Regions from separate parts of the Streptosporangium sp. CA-115845 genome, predicted to be linked through region 2. Evidence: riboswitches for the same ligand, from Rfam matches in the RefSeq annotation. Region 2 holds a riboswitch; each other region holds the start of a gene.

Region 1 (3,268 bases), 310 kb from region 2:
AGATCTGGACGCCGGAGGGCGTGGCCGTGTCGAGGTTGTCGGCGAAGCGGACATCCTCATCTCCGACATAGACGTTGACAAAACGGCGAATCTTACCCGTTTCATCAAGAATTCGGGCGCCGATCCCCGGGAAGTCCGCGTCAAGCTTCTGGAGGACGTCGCGCAGGGTCTCACCCTCTCCGCTCACCTCGGCAGCACCATCGGTGTAAGTCCGGAGAATCGTCGGAATCCGCACAGAAACGCTCATAGTTCAGTACCTTTCATGATTTCTAGGCGATTGCCGCACGGAATGCGTCAAGAGAGGGGCGGATCACAGCGGTGGGGCGCGCCTCGGCGGCCACCGCGTCGAGGGTCTTGAGACCGTCGCCGGTGTTGAGAACCACGGTCTCCGCCTCCGGGTCGAGCCTCCCCGCCGCGACCAGCTTGCGGAGCACGCCGACGGTGACACCTCCGGCGGTCTCGGCGAAGATGCCCTCGGTCCTGGCCAGCAACCGGATCGCGTCGACGATCTCGGGGTCGGTGACGTCCTCGACCGCGCCGCCGGTGCGTCGGGCGATGTCCAGCACGTACGGGCCGTCGGCGGGGTTGCCGATCGCCAGCGACTTGGCGATCGTGTCCGGCTTCACCGGGCGGATCACGTCGTGGCCCGCCTTGTAGGCGGCGGAGACCGGGGAGCACCCCTCGGCCTGGGCCGCAAAGATCTTGTACGGCCTGTCCTCGACGAGACCGAGCTCGATCAGCTCCTTGAAACCCTTGTCGATCTTCGTGAGCTGGGAGCCCGACGCGACCGGCACGACGATCTGGTCGGGAACGCGCCAGCCGAGCTGCTCGGCGATCTCGTACGCCAGCGTCTTGGAGCCCTCGGCGTAGTACGGCCGGAGGTTGACGTTGACGAAGCCCCACTTCTCGCCCAGCTCGTCGCCGATGAGCTCCGAGCAGAAGCGGTTCACATCGTCGTAGGTGCCCTCGATGCCGATGAGCCTGCCCCCGTACACGGAGGCCATGACGACCTTGGCCTGCTCCAGGTCCGCGGGGATGAACACGCAGGCGTCCAGCCCGGCCCGCGCGGCGGCGGCGGCAGCGGCACCGGCCAGGTTGCCGGTGGAGGAGCAGGAGAGGGTGTGGAAGCCGAAGTTACGGGCCGCCTCGACGGCGATGGCCACCACACGGTCCTTGAAAGAGTGCGTGGGGTTGCCGGAGTCGTCCTTCACGTGCAGCGAGCGCATGCCCAGCTCACGGGCGAGGTTGCCGGCGTTGACGAGCCTGGTCCAGCCGGGCTCCATGTTGGGCTTGGCGGCCACGTCGGCGGGGACGGGCAGCAACGAGCGGTAACGCCAGATGTTGGCCGGCCCCTCGGCGATCTGCTCCCGGGTCACCCGCCCGAAGTCGTAGGCGATCTCAAGGGGCCCGAAACATTCGGCACAGGCGAAGCTCGGGCCAAGGTCGTAGCGGGTACCGCACTCGCGACAGGACAGGGCCACGGCGGGGCCGAAGGGCTGGTTTTGCGTGTCTTCGACACGACCAAGCGAGGCGGTGGTGTTCTCAGTGGTTGCGAGCGCCATGAAGCGAGGCCTTTCCCTCATCTTCGTCTGCGGACCACCCTGGTCACAGACCGGAATTGGCACCTGTCCCGGCCGACCTCGTGTCGATCACGAGTCTTGAACCGGGATGGTTGCCGGGGCTTCGCAGGGCCGATCCCTCCACCCCTCTGGATGAGCAAATATTCAGTTGGAAACCTGACACGCAGGTCTTAAGCACTCTACATCGCCGTACCGCCGCCCCGGCCACTTGTCTCACTCTGCGAGACATGACGTGTTACCTGCCGGACAGAGCGCCCCGGCCCCGGGAGGCGCGCCGCCGCTGCCGGCAGGCACCGCGTCGCGGTGGACGTCCCGTGAAACCTCCCGCGCCAGACCGTGGCAGGCAGGTCAGGGTGCCTTGGCTCTCAGCGTGTAGGGGCTGGAGCCGCTCACCGAGACCACCCGGTAGCGGTAGAAGCCGGGCGGGCCGGTGTAGCTGATCTGCTCGTCGGAACCCGCGCCGTCGGAGGTGGCGACGGTGGCCCAGCTCGACCGTTGCCATCTTTGGAGGTAGAGGTCGAAGTCGACGCCGTCACCGCCGTCCAGGCAGGCGGAGTGCGTACCGGCGACGGCGGCCCGGTAGTACCGGCTCGGCTGGGAGACGGACTGGCCGTTGTTCAGCATGCCGGTGTAGACCTTCGGATAGCCGGTGCAGACCGCCGGAGCGGACGGGACGCCGCCTGGTGGGGTGGCGACGCCGCCGGTCAGCAGGGTCAGGTCGTAGGCGGTGAGGATCTCGTCGAGCGGCTGGAAGTAGGTGACACCCCCCGAGGTGCAGTTGCCGGAGCCGCCGGAGGTGACCCCCTGGGCCTGGTCCACCGAGATGAACGAGCCACCCGAGTCACCCGGCTCGGCGCAGACACTGGTACGAGTCAGGCCGTGGATGGTGCCCTGGGGGTAGGTGACACTGGCGCTGAGCTGCCGGACGAGGCCGCAGTGCCAGTCGGTGGTGGAGCCAGACCGGCAGATCGAGGCCCCCTCCAGGGCCGGCCTGGAGCCCGCGACGGGCACGGTACCGCCACTGCCGTCGCCCACCACCGGCTTGGGCGTCCAGCCGGCGTTCACCGCGACCCAGGCATAGTCGTTCTCGGGAAAGGACGACGCCCGGAAGACCCCCTGGGGCACCCGGTTGAAACCGGTGGTGGCATCACCCGTCTTACCGCAGTGACCGGCACTGACGAAACCCGCCTGGGCCCCGCGCATCACCGAGAAACCGACGGAGCAACGATTCGAAGTGCCGATGTAGTAGGCGTCGCCGCCCTGCACGTCAGTGAGGAGCCGGGGCCGCTCGGTGGACGGCACCACCTTCACCACACTTGAGTCGGCCCCCACGGCCTCCACGAGATCCTCGGTTGCCAGAGGGCTCTTCGACAGGATGACGATCCTGTTGTTCCTGGCGTCGACGAAGCGCACATCGCCCCCTCCGCCTTTTCCCGGCAGGTCCACGTTAAGGTCACTGATCAGCCCGGCGAGTTCGGTCAGCGACCGTTTGACGAGTTCGGCTCTGGCGCCCGCCGCGACGATCGTGGGGAGGTCGGCGGGGTCGGTGGTGGCCACCACGAGAGTCTGCGAAATGGTTCCCATCAGCCACGAGCCGCCGAAACGGTCGCCGAGCGCCTCGCGGAGGTCTGCCTCGATCCCCGACATACGGATCTCGTTGGCCAGACGTGCCTGCACCTGTTCCCTGG
Region 2 (3,268 bases):
TGCCGTGCGCTTCCCGCACGGCGGCGGCGCCCGCTCCCATCCCCACGTTCAGCTCACGGCGAGGCTCGTTCATATGTCCATGCTGTCACGTTAGCCGCGCGAGGCAAGATCCCGCAGTGCGGTGATCAGCCGGTCGACGTGCTCGGAGGTGGTGCCGATGCCGATGGAGGCGCGCACCGCGGAGGCGGTGGGGTCGTCGCAGCCGCCGTCCTTGGCGTCCAGCAGGTGCCGTACGAAGGGGTGGGCGCAGAACTTGCCGTCCCGGACGCCGATGCCGTAGTCGCCGGACAGGGCCTCGGCGACCTCGCGGGCGGTGCGGCCGTCCACCACGAAGGAGACGATGCCGACGCGCGGGTGGTCGGGCCCCCACAGGGACAGCTCCTGCACGCCGGGGACGGAGGCGAGGCCCGCGCGCAGCCGGTCGAGGAGGCGCTCCTCCTCGCGGACCAGCAGGGTCCAGCCGGTGGCGGTCAGCGCGTCGCAGGCCGCGGCCAGCGCGATGGCGCCCAGGACGTTCGGGGTTCCGGCCTCGTGGCGGGCCTCGGGGTCGTCGTGCCACTCGGTCTCGTCGTCGTTCACCGCCTTCACCGCCCCGCCGCCCCGCAGGTACGGCTCGGCGTCGGCCAGCCAGTCGGAACGGCCGATCAGCGCGCCGGTGCCGAACGGGGCGTAGAGCTTGTGGCCGGAGAAGACCACGTAGTCCAGGTCGAGCGCGGTCAGGTTGAGGCGGCGGTGCGGGACGAGCTGCGCGGCGTCGACGAGGATGCGGGCGCCGTGGCGGTGGGCGATGTGGGCCAGCGCGGCGATCGGCCAGAGCTCCCCGGTGACGTTGGAGGCGGCGGTCACGACCAGCAGCTTGGGACCTTCGACCGAGGCCAGGGCCTCGTCGGCGGCGCGGACCGCCTCGCCGGGGAAGGCGGGGGCCGGCAGCCGCAGGGCACGCTCCCAGGGCAGCAGCGAGGCGTGGTGCTCGGTGTCGAAGACCACGGCGGTGGTGCCCTCAGGCAGGCTGCGGGCCAGCAGGTTGGTCGCGTCCGTGGTGTTCCTGGTGAAGATCACCGAGTCGCCGGGACGGGCACCGACGAAGGCGCGCACCGTCTGCCTGGCCTGCTCGTAGCGGGCCGTGGTCAGCTGGGACGCGTACCCGGCGCCTCGGTGGACGCTGGAGTAGGCCGGGAGCGCGGCGGCGACGGCGGCGCTCACCGGCTCCAGACAGGGGGCGCTCGCGGCGTAGTCGAGGTTGGCGTAGCGGACGAGCCTGCCGCCCCTGACCGGAACCTCCAGGTCGGAGCCGAGCACAGCGGGAATCGGCCGATCGCCGGACGTACGGGTCGCGGGGACGGTCACCGGGGTGGCCGCGTCGGCCGCGTCGGCTGCGTCGGCGGCTGTGGTGGTGGTGAAGATCGTCAGTGCGGACACGCCAGGGCTCCTTCGAGGTCATCGGACCCCAACCCATGGCATGGATGCCTGGAGCCCGCGCTTGCCCGGCACACCTCGTGCCGGACCAGGTCCTCACCCGGGGCACCCCGCCGCGGACGCGAGGGTTGCCGGCCAGCGAGCCGGGGCTTGTCACTGGCACTCATGACCTACGGGGGAACTATAACCGACGCCTGTCCGAAATTCGCAAGCGATGTTTGGCACATTCGGGAACTCCCGGTGAATCCCGTTCGTCTGGGCAGTGGACCGCAGGAGCCGGACGGCGGGGGACGTTTGTCCTGGTAGAAGAAGAAAAGAGTCGAACGACGGGTCTCGTCGTGCCGGCGGCGATCAAGCAGGACGTCTGGAGGAATCGATGCTGGATTGGGTGAGCAACCCGGAGATATGGATAGGGTTCATTACCCTTGTCGCCCTGGAAATCGTGCTGGGTATCGACAACATCATCTTCATCTCGATTCTGGCGGGGAAGCTCCCGCCCGAGCAGCGCGACAAGGCGCGCAAGCTGGGCCTCCTCGCGGCCCTGGTCAGCCGGTTGTTGCTGCTGCTGGCGCTGTCGTGGGTGGTGAGGCTCACGGCGCCGCTCTTCGAGGTCCTGGGTCAGCCGATCTCGGGACGAGATCTCATCCTGCTCGGCGGCGGGCTCTTCCTGCTCGGTAAGAGCGTCCTTGAGATCCACGACAGCATGGAGGGCAAGTCCGAACACGGCGGCACCAAGGCGGTCGCCACCTTCGGCTCGGTGATCATTCAGATCATGCTGCTGGACATCATCTTCTCTCTCGACTCGGTCATCACCGCGGTCGGCATGGTCGACCAGCTGGGCGTCATGATCGCGGCCGTGATCGTCTCGATGCTCGTGATGCTTTTCGCCTCCGGCCCGATCAGCGGCTTCGTGGACAAGCACCCGAGCATCAAGATGCTCGCCCTGTCGTTCCTGGTGCTCATCGGCGTCCTGCTGATCGCCGAGGGCCTCGGACAGCACATCTCCAAGGGCTACATCTACTTCGCGATGGCGTTCTCGCTCATCGTGGAGCTGCTGAACATCCGCGTGCGCAGTAAGAGGGCCCGCTCCCAGGAGCCGGAGGAGCCTGCGGAGGTCTGAGATGACGGCGTTCTCGCTTGTCGCGGGGGCGGTCCCGGGGTTTGGGCGGGTCGGTCTGGTCCCGGGAATCGGCCGTGCTCTGGGGTGACGGCGTTCTCGCTTGTCGTGGGGTCGGTCCCGGGGTTTGGGCGGGTCGGTCTGGTCCCGGGAATCGGCCGTGCTCTGGGGTGACGGCGCACTCGCCCGTGGTGGAGAGGGGCGCGCCCGACCTCGGGGACCAAAGGGGCGAACCGAGGCGGCCGTGGAGCCAGTCGGCATCCGTCTTCCCAGGTCCGGGCATATCAGGGCGTACAGCGACATTACGATGTCGTTGTGCTCTTTGATCCCTGGAATCCGGAATTCGTCGCCCATCCGTACGACGTCTACGACGAGCTGAGGCGGCAGCGGCCGGTCAGCTTCTTTGAACCGACCGGCCAGTGGCTGGTCGCCCGGCACGCCGACGTCAACGCGCTGCTGCGCGACCGTCGGCTCGGCCGCTCCTACCTGCACGTGGCGACCCACGCCGAGTTCGGCAGGCCCGACGACCCCGAGTTCCAGGACCCGTTCTGGCGGGTGGTCAGGGCCGGGATGCTCGACGTCGAGCCGCCGGTGCACACCCGGCTCCGGCGCCTGGTCTCCAAGGCGTTCACCCCGCGCATGGTCGAGGCGCTCCGCCCCAAGGTCGCCGAGATCGCCGGGGGACTGGTGGACCGTTTCATCGAGCGCGGTGGTGGAGACCTGATCTCCGAGGTC
Region 3 (3,268 bases), 2.8 Mb from region 2:
GGACCAGGTCGTCGTCCGGATCAACGGGATCAACCTGGACATGGAACACGCGATCTCCATTCTGGACGTGTTGTGGGATGACGTCCGGTTGGCAGAACGACTGGTCAACGCCTATCTGGTGGAGGAGGAGGTTTCCAGTGAGCCGGCGGAGTTCACGGACGACGAGCTCCAGGAGGCGATGGATGCCTTCCGTCGTGCGAGGGGTCTGCTGACCGTGCCGGCCACCCAGGAGTGGATGGCACAGCGCGGGCTCGGTCTCGCCGCTCTGGAGGAACTGGTCGCCGCGCAAGCCGCGGCGGGGCGTCTACGTCGGCGGATCGTGGCCGGGCGCGTGGAAGCCGCCTTCGACGCCTGCCGCGACGAGTTCGACGGGCTGCACGTCCTGCGGCTGCGGTACGCGGGAGCGGAAGCCGCGCGGGATGCGTTCCTGCGGTTGCGCGACAGTGCCGACCCGGTGGCCCTGGCCGCGAGGGAGGTGCTGGACAACGCGGCGTTCTGTCAGATGGAAGGAACGTATCGTCGCGACCTGCCCGCTGTGGCGCTCACGGCAGGGGACGTGTTCGGCCCCTTCCCCCTCGAAGGCGGCTTCGCCGTCGCGCGTGTGCTTCAGGTCCGGCCCGCGGTCCTCGACGACGCCACCCGCGCCCTGATCGAGGAGCGGCTTTTCGGCGAATGGCTGGCTGACCGGCGCAGGGAGGCCACCATCGAGTGGCTCTGGGGAACGGCGACCCGTACCGAAGCTCTCAACGCGGCGTTGGGGAACACGCCCGGCGTTCGTTAGCGAGGCGGCACCGTTGAAGACCCTCGGCGTCCGCCAAGAAGATGGTGCCGGTGAGCACTCCCGGCGTTCGCCGGGCTGGAAACGCCGAGGGTTTCGTCCGATGACGGGCGCGTTCAGGTGACCAGGGAGAGCCAGTGCGGCGCCGCCCCGAAGGGGGCGGTGCCCGCGGTGACGGCCTCCATCAGCCAGGCGGCCGAGGCGCGGGCGCTCTCGATCACGTCGGGCGGGTAGGCGTACCTGACCCTGTGCTCCTCGAACTCGTCCTCGTCGTCCAGGAAGACCCGGCGCGTGCGCCCCCTCGCCAGGTCACGGCGCGTCCGGATCACGTCGAGGTCGAGGTCGACCATGGTGACCTCGCCGTCGCTCCACCGTGGCACGGTGGAGATGTCGCAGTAGATCTCGTGCTTGTGCGGGGCGGAGTTGAAGGCGGCGGTCCACCAGGCGTCGCGGGGGAAGAGCATCACGAAGGCGTGCGGGGAGGCCACCTCGGGCCCGTGGCCCTTGCGGCCGACGGAGTTGGCCGCGCAGCCGGTCCACACCCCGTGTTCGTCCTCGCCGAGCAGAAGGCCGCTGTGGTTCCAGTGCAGTGATCCGTCGTATTTGCGGTAGACCACCTTCACCATCTCATAGGACATTCCCCAACATTAAGCCTTGACAGAGATTTATGTATTTCCTACCTTCTAAATAGGTTAAGAGTGTCAGTGCGAAGCCCCGGCCGGCTGACCGGCAACCCTCGCACCGCGGCGGGGTGCCCCCGGGGAGACCTGGCGGCACGGTCGGCGTGCCGCAAGCGCGGACCCCTCACCGGGGTCACCGAGACATGTCCGGGAGTGCCACATGTCGAAGACCAGCACACTGAACTGTGCGAGCCCCGTCGAGTACGACACCCACGGTCACTACCGGCCGCACCGTAGAGCCGCCGTATGAGCGCCTCGATCGCCGTCGTCGGCGCCGGCCCGACGGGCACCTGCCTGGTGGAGCGCATCTGCGCCAACGCCGCCGACCTGCTCGGCTGGCCCTCGCTCGACGTCCACGTGATCGACCCCCACCCGCCGGGGGGCGGCCGCGTCTGGCGCCGTGACCAGCCCGAACTGCTCTGGATGAACTCCGCCGCCGCCGACGTGACGCTCTTCACCGACGAGTCGGTGCGCTGTGAGGGGCCGATCCGTCCAGGCCCCACGCTGGCCGAGTGGCTCGGCGGGGACCCCGGCGCCTTCGCCTCCCGCCCGGCCCAGAACGGCTACCTCTCCCACGTCTTCCGGCACGCGGTGGCGACCGCCCCGCGCGGGGTCCGGGTGCACGTGCACCCGGTCCGCGCCGTCGATCTCGCCGACATCCCCGGCGGCCAGGCGGTACGGCTGGAGGACGGCCGGACGATCGAGGTCGACGCGGTGATCCTGGCCCAGGGACACGGCGACGTGACCCCGAGCGGGGAGGAGCGGGCGCTGGCCGACCTGGCCGCGCGCGGCGGGCTGCGTTACCTGCCCACCGGATACGCGGCCGACCTCGACCTGGACGGCATCCCCGCCGGAGAGCCGGTGATCGTGCGGGGGATGGGGCTGGCCTTCGTCGACCTGATGGTGCTGCTCACCTCGGGCCGGGGCGGCCGGTTCGTCCGCGAGTACGACGGGGAGCTGGTCTACCTGCCCGGTGGTCGGGAACCCCTGCTGCACGTGGGATCGCGGCGCGGCGTGCCGTACCACTCCAAGACCGGCTACCCCTTCGGGGGCGCACACCCGCCGGTGCCGCGCTTCCTCACCCGCGAGGCGCTGGGCGAGGGCCCGTGGAACTTCCGCCGGGACGTGTGGCCGCTGGTCGCCAAGGAGCTCGCCCTCGCGTACTACCACGAGCTCATCACCGCCCACCCCAAGCGCGCCAGGCTGGACTGGGCGGCGTTCGCGGAGGCGTTCGCCGACCAGGAGTGGCGCGGCCCGGGGATGCGCAAGCTGATCCGTACGGCCGTGCCCCGGCATCTGGACCGGCTCGACTTCGACCGGCTCGACCGGCCGCTGGAGGGCATCAGGTTCGGCGACCGGGCGGGGCTGCAGAAGTGGATGCACGGCTACCTCGCGGTCGACCTGGAGCGGCGCGCCGACCCGGCGCACAGCGCCGACCACGCCCTGATCCTCGGGCTGCTCTCCGTCTACGGGGTCCTGGCCGAGCTGGGCATCTCCGATCCGTGGTTCCACGGGTTCTTCAGCTACCTCGCCAGCGGCCCGCCGGGACCCCGGCTTGCGGAGCTGCGCGCCCTGGCCAGGGCAGGGGTGGTCACCTTCCTCGGCGCCGACCTCAAGGTCGACCACCACGAAAGGCGCTGGCGGGCACAGAGCCCCACCGTGCCCGGCGGCGTGACGGCCACGACCCTTGTCGAGGCCAGGCTGCCCGCGCCCAGCGTGAGCCGGGCCACCGACCCGCTCATCGGCGCGCTCCGCGACCGGGGCGAGCTCGACGAGAAGTCGGGGCTGGTGAACGTGCGGGCCGCGGACC

Evidence for each region. A riboswitch is a leader RNA that binds a small molecule or an ion and turns the genes downstream of it on or off. The one in region 2 is predicted to bind S-adenosylmethionine.
Region 1: it holds a riboswitch for S-adenosylmethionine, as region 2 does, so the genes downstream of both, thrC (threonine synthase) here and ACQP0P_RS46385 (aminotransferase class V-fold PLP-dependent enzyme) in region 2, are expected to answer to the same signal.
Region 3: it holds a riboswitch for S-adenosylmethionine, as region 2 does, so the genes downstream of both, ACQP0P_RS13705 (FAD/NAD(P)-binding protein) here and ACQP0P_RS46385 (aminotransferase class V-fold PLP-dependent enzyme) in region 2, are expected to answer to the same signal.

What each region holds. Positions count from the first base shown of each region.
Region 1 is NZ_CP191988.1:9,455,717-9,458,984, forward strand. It holds gene ACQP0P_RS44865 (MoaD/ThiS family protein) at 1-247, opposite strand, end outside; gene thrC (threonine synthase) at 270-1,562, opposite strand; SAM riboswitch class I at 1,577-1,719, opposite strand; gene ACQP0P_RS44875 (S1 family peptidase) at 1,929-3,268, opposite strand, start outside.
Region 2 is NZ_CP191988.1:9,764,726-9,767,993, reverse strand. It holds gene ACQP0P_RS46390 (NADH-quinone oxidoreductase subunit D) at 1-73, opposite strand, end outside; gene ACQP0P_RS46385 (aminotransferase class V-fold PLP-dependent enzyme) at 91-1,419, opposite strand; SAM riboswitch class IV at 1,472-1,587, opposite strand; gene ACQP0P_RS46380 (TerC family protein) at 1,793-2,536, shown strand; gene ACQP0P_RS46375 (cytochrome P450) at 2,849-3,268, shown strand, end outside.
Region 3 is NZ_CP191988.1:2,522,744-2,526,011, forward strand. It holds gene ACQP0P_RS13695 (TIGR04500 family putative peptide maturation system protein) at 1-781, shown strand, start outside; gene ACQP0P_RS13700 (DUF402 domain-containing protein) at 895-1,416, opposite strand; SAM riboswitch class IV at 1,469-1,580, shown strand; gene ACQP0P_RS13705 (FAD/NAD(P)-binding protein) at 1,705-3,268, shown strand, end outside.